Regions from separate parts of the Rhodococcus sp. 320_ES genome, predicted to be linked through region 1. Evidence: predicted binding sites of a transcription regulator. Region 1 holds the regulator's gene; the other holds the start of a gene.
What was found. Region 1 encodes LexA, which represses DNA repair genes until DNA is damaged. Its sites were predicted from a motif close to CGAACANNTGTTCG; they were not measured.
Positions count from the first base shown of each region.

Region 2: AC59JP_RS13275 (HNH endonuclease signature motif containing protein) is a predicted target of LexA. The motif match lies at 2,077-2,090, and genes of this name have one in related genera.

Region 1 covers NZ_JCAWAG010000001.1:934,594-939,007, reverse strand. The annotation lists gene hrpA (ATP-dependent RNA helicase HrpA) at 1-367, shown strand, start outside; gene nrdR (transcriptional regulator NrdR) at 353-811, opposite strand; gene AC59JP_RS04725 (hypothetical protein) at 840-1,169, opposite strand; gene lexA (transcriptional repressor LexA) at 1,447-2,229, shown strand; gene AC59JP_RS04715 (acyl-CoA dehydrogenase family protein) at 2,291-3,433, opposite strand; gene ptsP (phosphoenolpyruvate--protein phosphotransferase) at 3,539-4,414, opposite strand, start outside.
Region 2 covers NZ_JCAWAG010000003.1:567,136-571,549, forward strand. The annotation lists gene AC59JP_RS13255 (STAS domain-containing protein) at 1-76, shown strand, start outside; gene AC59JP_RS13260 (STAS domain-containing protein) at 95-454, opposite strand; gene AC59JP_RS13265 (PaaI family thioesterase) at 558-1,073, opposite strand; gene AC59JP_RS13270 (SDR family oxidoreductase) at 1,112-2,008, opposite strand; gene AC59JP_RS13275 (HNH endonuclease signature motif containing protein) at 2,124-3,653, shown strand; gene AC59JP_RS13280 (putative quinol monooxygenase) at 3,562-3,864, opposite strand; gene AC59JP_RS13285 (MFS transporter) at 3,934-4,414, shown strand, end outside.

The DNA.
Region 1 (4,414 bases):
AGCTGCCGAAGATGTTCGCGAACAACTGGATTCGCTGATCTTCCCCGGGTTCGTGTTCGAGACCGGTGAGAAGCACCTCGCCGAACTTCCGCGGTACCTTCAGGGCGCGATCGACCGACTCGAAGCACTGCCGTCCAGTGCGCAGCGTGATCGTGTGGGTATGGATGCGCTCGACCGGGTCTACGCGGACTACGACACCCTCTTGCAGTCTGTTCCGGAGGCGCGTCGCACCGCACCTGCTATCCGGGAGGTTGCGTGGATGATCGAAGAACTGCGCGTGAACTTGTTCGCTCAGAAGCTGGGGACACCGTATCCGGTGTCGGAGAAGCGAGTCCGACGGGTCATCGAGGACCTACGCCGTGGTTGAGCGATGCTCTCGGAGGTCTTTGATCTCGCGCTCGAAATCGTCGGCACTGCTGAACGAGCGATAGACCGACGCGAAGCGCAGGTACGCAACCTCGTCGAGATCACGTAGTGGCCCGAGAATGGCCAAACCGACTTCGTTGCTGGGGATCTCGGCCGATCCGGAGGATCGAACCGCGTCCTCCACCTGCTGCGCCAGCAATCCCAAGGCGTCGTTGTCGACGTCGCGGCCCTGGCACGCCCGTCGTACACCCTTGATGACCTTGTCGCGACTGAACGGCTCGGTGACGCCGCTGCGCTTGACCACCGACAGCACCGCGGTTTCGACTGTGGTGAACCGTCGTCCACACTCCGGGCAGGACCGTCGCCGACGGATGGCCTGACCTTCGTCCGCCTCGCGCGAATCGACGACTCGCGAGTCGGGGTGTCGACAGAACGGGCAATGCATGAGGCAAGACTACCCGCCGGCATTTCCGTCAGCGGGCGCCCGCCGCACCCAGCTCGCCCTGCACGATCGACGTGGATGTGGGCGATTGCACATCGTTGGTGTCGGCACGCAGGTTGGCTACGCCGATCAAGCCGAGCGACAGGACAGCGGTGGTCACGGCGACCGCGAGCATCTGCCCGACCGACATCCGCGAAGGCTGCTCGTGCTCGGTCCGCGACACGCCCGGCCCGCACTGACCGTAATCGACCGTTCCGGCGGCAGGCCGCGTACCGACCGGACGCCGCACCGGTGCGCTGCGACGCGTGCGGACCGAAGAGCTGGCCTGAACAGTGCTGGTGAGAACAGAGCTGGTGGTCATCGAAACAACTCCTTGCTGCGCGTCGACCCGTGGTGGGCCGACTGTGTCGGTGTTCGAACGTTCGAACGTTCGAATGCTCGATGTTCGATCACGCGTTCGAAAGAACGCATGTGCGATTTGTAGCACGCAGCTCCGACAAAGTCTGCGAAACACGCGACACGCTTCGAACAGGTGTTTGATCGAACAGGTGTTTCGGTCTAAATTCGTGGCATATCGCACAGCTCGTTCGAATCGAACGGCAGGCGAAACACGAATGCAGAACCAGGAGGCCAGGCGAATGAAGGACGACAACTCGTCATCCACAACGGCAACACGGAAGAAGGGCACGGAGCCGGACGCCGCTGCGCCCGAGTCGGGTTCGGTGGCCGTCGGTGTGCCCGATGCCGACATCACGGCAGGCCTGACCGATCGCCAGCGCCGCGTTCTCGAAGTCATCCACGCGTCGGTTCGCGAGCGCGGATATCCGCCGAGCATTCGAGAGATCGGTGATGCGGTGGGGCTCACCTCCACGTCGTCCGTCGCGCATCAATTGCGCACCTTGGAGAAAAAGGGATTCCTGCGGCGGGACCCGAATCGCCCCCGCGCGGTGGACGTTCGCGGACTGGACGATCCCGCACAGGACGCGCCGCAGAGCGCCCCTGAGATCGACACGGAGGTCGCGACCGCCGATGCGGAGCGCTTGCCCGCCCCGACGTTCGTGCCCGTTCTCGGTCGTATCGCGGCCGGCGGTCCGATCCTCGCCGAGCAGGCCGTCGAGGACGTCTTCCCGCTCCCCCGCGAGCTCGTCGGGTCCGGTTCTCTCTTCCTCCTGCGCGTCGTGGGCGAGTCCATGATCGACGCCGCGATCTGCGACGGTGACTGGGTTGTCGTGCGGCAGCAGAACGTGGCTGAGCAGGGCGACATCGTTGCCGCCATGATCGACGGCGAGGCGACGGTCAAGACCTTCAAGCGTATCGACGGTCAGGTGTGGCTGATGCCGCACAACCCGCTGTTCGAGCCGATCCCGGGCAACCACGCGGTGGTTCTGGGCAAGGTCGTGACGGTCATGCGCAAGCTCTGACCCGAGACGAAGAAACACCCCGGATGCGTCGTGCATCCGGGGTGTTTCTGTCTTCGACGAATCAGAGATTCAGCCCGCGGCCGATGATCTCCTTCATGATTTCCGTGGTGCCGCCGTAGATGGTCTGCACGCGAGAATCCATGTACGCCTTGGCGATCGGGTATTCCTTCATGTATCCGTAGCCGCCGTGCAGCTGCAGGCACCGATCGATCAGCTTGACCTGAGACTCCGTGGTCCACCACTTCGCCATCGCGGCTTCCTGGACGCTCAGCTTCTCGTCGTTGAGCAACTCGATGAACTTGTCCACCATGATGCGCACTGCCGTGGTCTCGGTTGCCAACTCCGCCAACACGAAACGGGTGTTCTGGAACTTGCCGATCGACTTGCCGAAGGCCTTGCGGTCACGGCAGTACTGGATCGTCATCTCCAGGGCGGACTCCATGGCCGCCGCCGCAACCACCGCGATCGACAGTCGCTCCTGGGGCAGGTTCTTCATCAAGTAGATGAAGCCCATGCCCTCCTCGCCGATGAGGTTCGCGGAGGGCACCCGGACGTCGGTGAAGCTGAGTTCCGCCGTGTCCTGCGCCTTCATACCGATCTTGTCGAGGTTGCGTCCTCGCTCGAATCCGGCCATGCCGCGCTCCACGCCGAACAGGCTGAAGCCCTGCGCGCCCTTGTCGGGATCGGTGCAGGCGACCACGATCACGAGGTCGGCGTTGATTCCGTTGGTGATGAACGTCTTCGAACCGTTCAGCACCCAGTCGTCGCCGTCGCGGACGGCCCGAGTCTTGATGCCTTGCAGGTCGCTACCCGTACCCGGCTCGGTCATGGCGATCGCGGTGATGATCTCGCCCGAGCAGAATCCCGGCAGCCAGCGCGCCTTCTGCTCGTCGTTGGTGAGCTCGATCAGGTACGGCGCGACCACGTCGTTGTGCAGCGTGAAGCCGATTCCGCTGAACCCGGCGCGCGTCGTCTCCTCGGTGACCACGGCGTTGTAGCGGAAGTCCTTGACGCCACCGCCGCCGAAATCTTCGGGTGCAGCGGTGCCGAGGAAGCCCTGCTTACCGGCTTCGACCCACACACCGCGGTCGACGATGTTCTGCTTCTCCCACTCGTCGTGGAACGGCGCCACGTGTTGCGCCAGAAACTTCTTGTACGACTCGCGAAAGAGCTCGTGCTCCGGCTCGAACAGGGTGCGTTCCATCGGTTCTCCTCAGATCGTGGCCGTGCGCCAGTTCTCTCGACTGTACGACCGGCGCCGACACGCGTCGATGACCAAGGCGTGCACCATCCGTGACCGACGTGGGCGTCAGCTCAGGATCGCGGCGGCCGCGGCGCGCGCCTCGTCGGTGCTCGACGTGGCCAGTACTGCCTCCGCTGCCTGACGGCACTGATCGAGTGTCACCGATTCGAGCTTGGCACCGACACCCGCCACGGCGGCGGACGCGGCGGACAGCGAGGTGACCCCGAAGCCGACGAGGACACACGCCAGCAGCGGGTCGGCCGCGGCCTCGCCGCACACACCGACGGGCTTACCGACTCTCGCACCGGCTTTCGCCGTCTGCGAGACGAGGGTGAGGACGGCGGGCTGCCACGGGTCGGTCAGTCCGGCGAGGTTCGCGGACATGCGATCGGCGGCCATCGTGTACTGCGCGAGGTCGTTCGTACCGATGGACAGAAAGTCGACGTGGTCGAGGATGCGATCGGCGAGCAGCGCTGCGGCGGGGACCTCGATCATCACGCCGGGCTTGAGCCCTCGCTCGCGCACGTCGGCCGCGAAGGCCTCCGCCTCGGCCGCCGTCGCGATCATCGGTGCCATCACCCACGGTTCGGAGCCCGTCGTCTTCGCTGCGGCGGCGATGGCGTCGAGCTGGCGGTAGAGGATGCCGCGGTTGCCCTCGGCGATGCGGATACCGCGCACGCCGAGTGCCGGATTGGCTTCGTCGGGGTGGTTGGCGAAGCGCATCGGCTTGTCCGACCCGGCGTCGAGGGTGCGGATGACCACCTTCTTGCCGTCGAACGCGTCGAGCACCTGGCCGTAGATCTCCGCCTGCTCGTCGACGGTGGGTTCGGTGTCGCGGTCGAGAAAGCTCAGTTCGGTCCGGAAGAGGCCGATTCCCTCCGCCGCAGTCGAACTCGCGGCGCGTGCGCCGGCGCCGTCCTGAACGTTCGCGAGTACGTCGAC
Region 2 (4,414 bases), on a different contig from region 1:
CGACCGTGTGATCACGACGGTTCCCGACGTGGGGGCGGCCGTCGACTTCGTCAGGTCGGCTGCGTCCGGCGCCTGACAGTTCGAGGCGGGCGTCTCAGGCGGGCGACAGCGAGTCGAGCGCTTCTTTGCGAGTGTGGTGAACCGCGAGGACGTCGCTGAGACCGACCAACTCGATGGGGCGACGTGTGACATGGCTGTCCGCAACTACCACGATGTTCACGTCGGAGGTGTCGTTGGCCGTCAGCAGGACGGTGATCGCGCTGGAGCTGAGGAACTCGACCCTGGAGAAGTCGACGACCACGCCCTTCGTCTCGGACGACAACGCGCGGTTCACTTCGTCGGAGAAGGCAGGCGTGGTGCTCATGTCGAGCTCGCCGGACACAGCGACCACCGTGAAGGAGCCCACGACCTCGACGTTTACGTCGAAGTGAGCGGGGCGGTACCTGTCGGTCATGCATCACTCTCCAGGGCGGCCGAATACGAAGGAAAATTCGATCGCGGCACTGGGCTCGACCACGCGTTAGAAGTGTACTAGAGGCCCTTGATGCACTTGGCCGTCACTGTGCAGAGTCGTCGCGCCCGAGAACGACACAACTGCTCGTCGCGGATGCGAGGAGGCGGCCGGAGCCGTCCCGAAGCTCGGCTTGGGCAAGTGCGGTTCGCCGCCCGACGTGGACGACGGTGCCGGTACACGTGACGACGCCCGTGTCCGCGCGAATTCCACGCAGGTACTTCACGGACAGGTCGAGGCTGGTGTAGCCGACGCCTGTAGGCAGCATGGTCTGCACTGCGCACCCGGCCGCGGAGTCGAGCAGTGTGGCGATGATGCCGCCGTGCACCGAGCCGATCGGGTTGTAGTGATACTCCTCGGGCACCAACGTGAAGACCGCTCGACCTTCGCTGGCCTCGGTCAGCTCCGCGCCGGTGAGCGCCATGATCGGCGGGGACGGAATGTCCCCGGACGCCAAGCCCTGAACGAAGTCGAGACCGGTGCGGGCGGAGGCGGCCTGCGCCGTCGTCATCGGGTCGGTCCAGGTGAAGGTGCGGGAGCGCGTATCCCGGTCGGTTGTCATGGCGCTACGGTAACACCCCTGGCTAGCCTTTGAACTAGTCAGCTGAACGGTTTCCCGCCGGTCACGGCGATCGTCTCGCCGGTCGTGTAACTGGATTCGTTGGACGCCAGGAAGACGTAGGCCGGCGCCAGTTCCGCCGGTTGCCCCGGGCGGGCCAGAGGGACCTCGTCCCCGAAGCTCTCGAACTTCTCCTTGGGCATCGTCGCCGGGATGAGCGGAGTCCAGATCGGCCCCGGAGCAACGGCATTGACCCGAATGCCACGCGAAGCTTGATCTGCGGCAAGCCCTTTGGTGAAGGCGACGATGCCTGCCTTCGTGGTCGCGTAATCCAGCAACTCCGGCGACGGGCTCGACGCCTGAATCGACGCGCTGTTGACGATCGCCGATCCGGGTTCCATCACCTCGACGGCCTTCTTCGACAACCAGAACATCGCGTAGAGGTTGGTCTTGACGACCCGATCGAATTGCTCGGTCGTGATGTCCGCGATCCCGCCCATCTGCGCCATCTGGAACGCCGCGTTGTTGACGAGAATGTCCAGTCCGCCGAGATGCTCGACCGTCGTGTCGACGAGGCTTCTGCACCACGCCTCGTCACGGATGTCGCCCGGCAGTGAGAAGCCTTTGCGCCCAGCGCTGTCGATCAGTCTCACCGTGGCGTCGGCGTCGTCCTGCTCGGCTTCGAGATGGCTGACGACCACGTCGGCACCCTCGCGCGCGAACGCCAATGCGACGGCACGCCCGATTCCGGAGTCTCCTCCGGTGATCAGGGCCTTCCGGCCTTCCAGCCGGCCGGACCCGCGGTAGGAATCCTCGCCGTGGTCGGGGGCGGTGACGAGTGCACTCGTGAGCCCGGGGTGGTCGATTTCGCTCTGCGTCGACCGATCCGGCATGGGGAATGCAGTGGTCGGGTCGGACTTCGTGTGTTGGTCCGTCATGTGATTCCTTCGAGTCGATGTACCCCGTCGAGGCGGTGTACCCGAGGCGCGCAATCGCAATCATCGATAGAACGTATGTTCGAATTCTGTCGGTGGTGGGCGCTATGGTTCGGCCATGCTTTCGGGGGGAAGTTCGCACGGCGAGTCCGGTGCGGCAATGCATCAACTCGGCGACGCAACGTTCGCCGAGTTGATCGCCGCCGTCGCTGACGCTGTGGCTGCTCTCACCGCTGCCGACACGTCGTTGCTGTCGGATCAGGACCTCCGAACGGTGTGGGCGCAGTCGGTCCGTGCCGCACGCATTCTCGAAGGTGCATCGAATGTCAGCTTGGCGCAGCTACTGGACTCACACGGCTTCGACGACATCATGGGCCGCAACACCGAAGTCGTCGGAGCCCTCGTCAATTGCGGAGACGGCGAAGCGGCTGCACGGATCAAGGCGGCGCGAACGCTGGCTCCCCGCACCTTGCCGTCCGGCGAACGAGCAGACGCGAAGTACCCGGCCACCGCGGAGGCCGTGCGGGACGGAGTAATCACCTCGGCGCATGTCGCCGTGGTCCACGACTTCGACAAGGAACTGTCCGACGACGTTCCACCCGACGTCCGCGAAGCAGCGGAGCGCCAACTCGGTAACCTCGCCCGCCACACGCGGCCGCGGGAGTTTCGCCGGGCAGCAGAAGCGTTGGCGCAGATGATCGATCAAGACGGCAAGCCCCCGCGGGACGGTGAGGAGCCGAAGCGGCCTACCTACATCACGTTCGACCGCCAGGGCAAGGACGGAATGTCCGATGGCCGGATGCGCGTCGACGCCGAGATGCGGGCACTCATGGAGTCGGTCTGCGCCAAGGGCGGGAAGCCGGGGAACGCTGTGGGTGACGACAGTGACGCCGCACCGTCCGAACGCTGGGACTCCCGATCCGCCGGGGAGCGAAACCACGACGCCGTGAAGGCCGCTCTCACCGGATATCTCGCATCGGGGGCCCTGGGCAAGCATCGCGGCGTCCCCTGTGTCCCGATTGTCACGATGACCCTGGACCAGCTCGAGTCCGCCTCAGGGCTGGCGCTCACCGCGACAGGGACGCGACTCGACGTGCGAGACGCGATCCGGATGGCCTCCGGGCAGCACGCGTTCCTGCTGCTTCTCGACGAACACGAACGGCCACTGTTCATGGGTCGAACGAAACGTCTTGCAACGCAGGATCAACGGCTCGCCCTGTACGCGACCGAGCACGGGTGCAGTTTTTCCGGATGCTCGGCGCCGGGGGTGTGGTGTCAGGTGCACCACACGGAGGAATGGGTGGTCGACGACGGATTCACCGACATCGATTCACTCACCTTGGCGTGCGAGCGTCACCATCGGTTGGTCGGTCCCGGCGACGATCAATGGGCAACCACGATCGCGGGTGACGACCATGCCTACCCGGGCCGCACGCTGTGGCATCCACCGAAGGCCCTCGATCCGAACCGGACCGGCCGGGTGGAACCACTTCTTCCACCCGTACGAGCTGCTGTACCCGCCCGATCACCGCCGGTGAGTCACGAGATCGACGCCGTCAGAACGGCAGTTCGATCCGGCCGGAGAACACTGTCTTCACCGGCCTCGCGGCGACGATCTCGCCGAGCTTGCTGGCGCCCTCCGGAGTGAGTCGCCATGCCGCGTACGCGTCGTGGGCCTCGGTGTTCTCCCAGAGCTCGACCACGATCACGTGCGCGGGATCCGCGTCGTCGACGATGACTTCGAGTCCCTGGTTCCCGGGCCACGCACGGGTCGCCTTCAGCGTTTCGACGATCACCTTCTCCGCCTCGTCGAGACGGGTGGGGTCGAGGTGCATCTCGAGGTGAACTACTGCGGACACGAGTGACTCCGTTCACGAAGGGGCAAAGCGCTTCGACTGTACTGCCGACAGCACGGCAGGATGGACACTGTGCCCGCACCCTCGTGGAACCGAACCCTGGCAGTCCTCGCGATCGCATCGTCGGTGGCCGTCAGCGTGATCTATCTGCCGCAGTCGATGCTCACCGAATTGGCGGTCGACCTCGGTGTGGCACCCGGTGCGGCGAGCGTGATCGCCACTGCCGTGCAGATCGGTTACGCGCTCGGAATTTTTCTCTTCGTCCCTCTCGCCGACAAAGTTCATCCGAAGCGCCAGGTCACCGTTCAATCCGTCGCTTTGACCGCTGCTCTGGTGGTGTCGTCGGTGATGCCCACCGTGATCGCCGTCGCGCTCGGGTTTCTCGTCGTCGGCCTGGTGGCCAACATCGCGCAGGTCCTGATACCGGTGGCGAGTCGTCTGGCGCCGGAGGGGCGTCGCGGCTCGACGACGGGAACCATGGTCGGAGCCTTGCTCGTCGGAATCTTCGGCGGCCGCATCGTGGCGAGCGTCCTCGTCGACGCCATCGGATGGC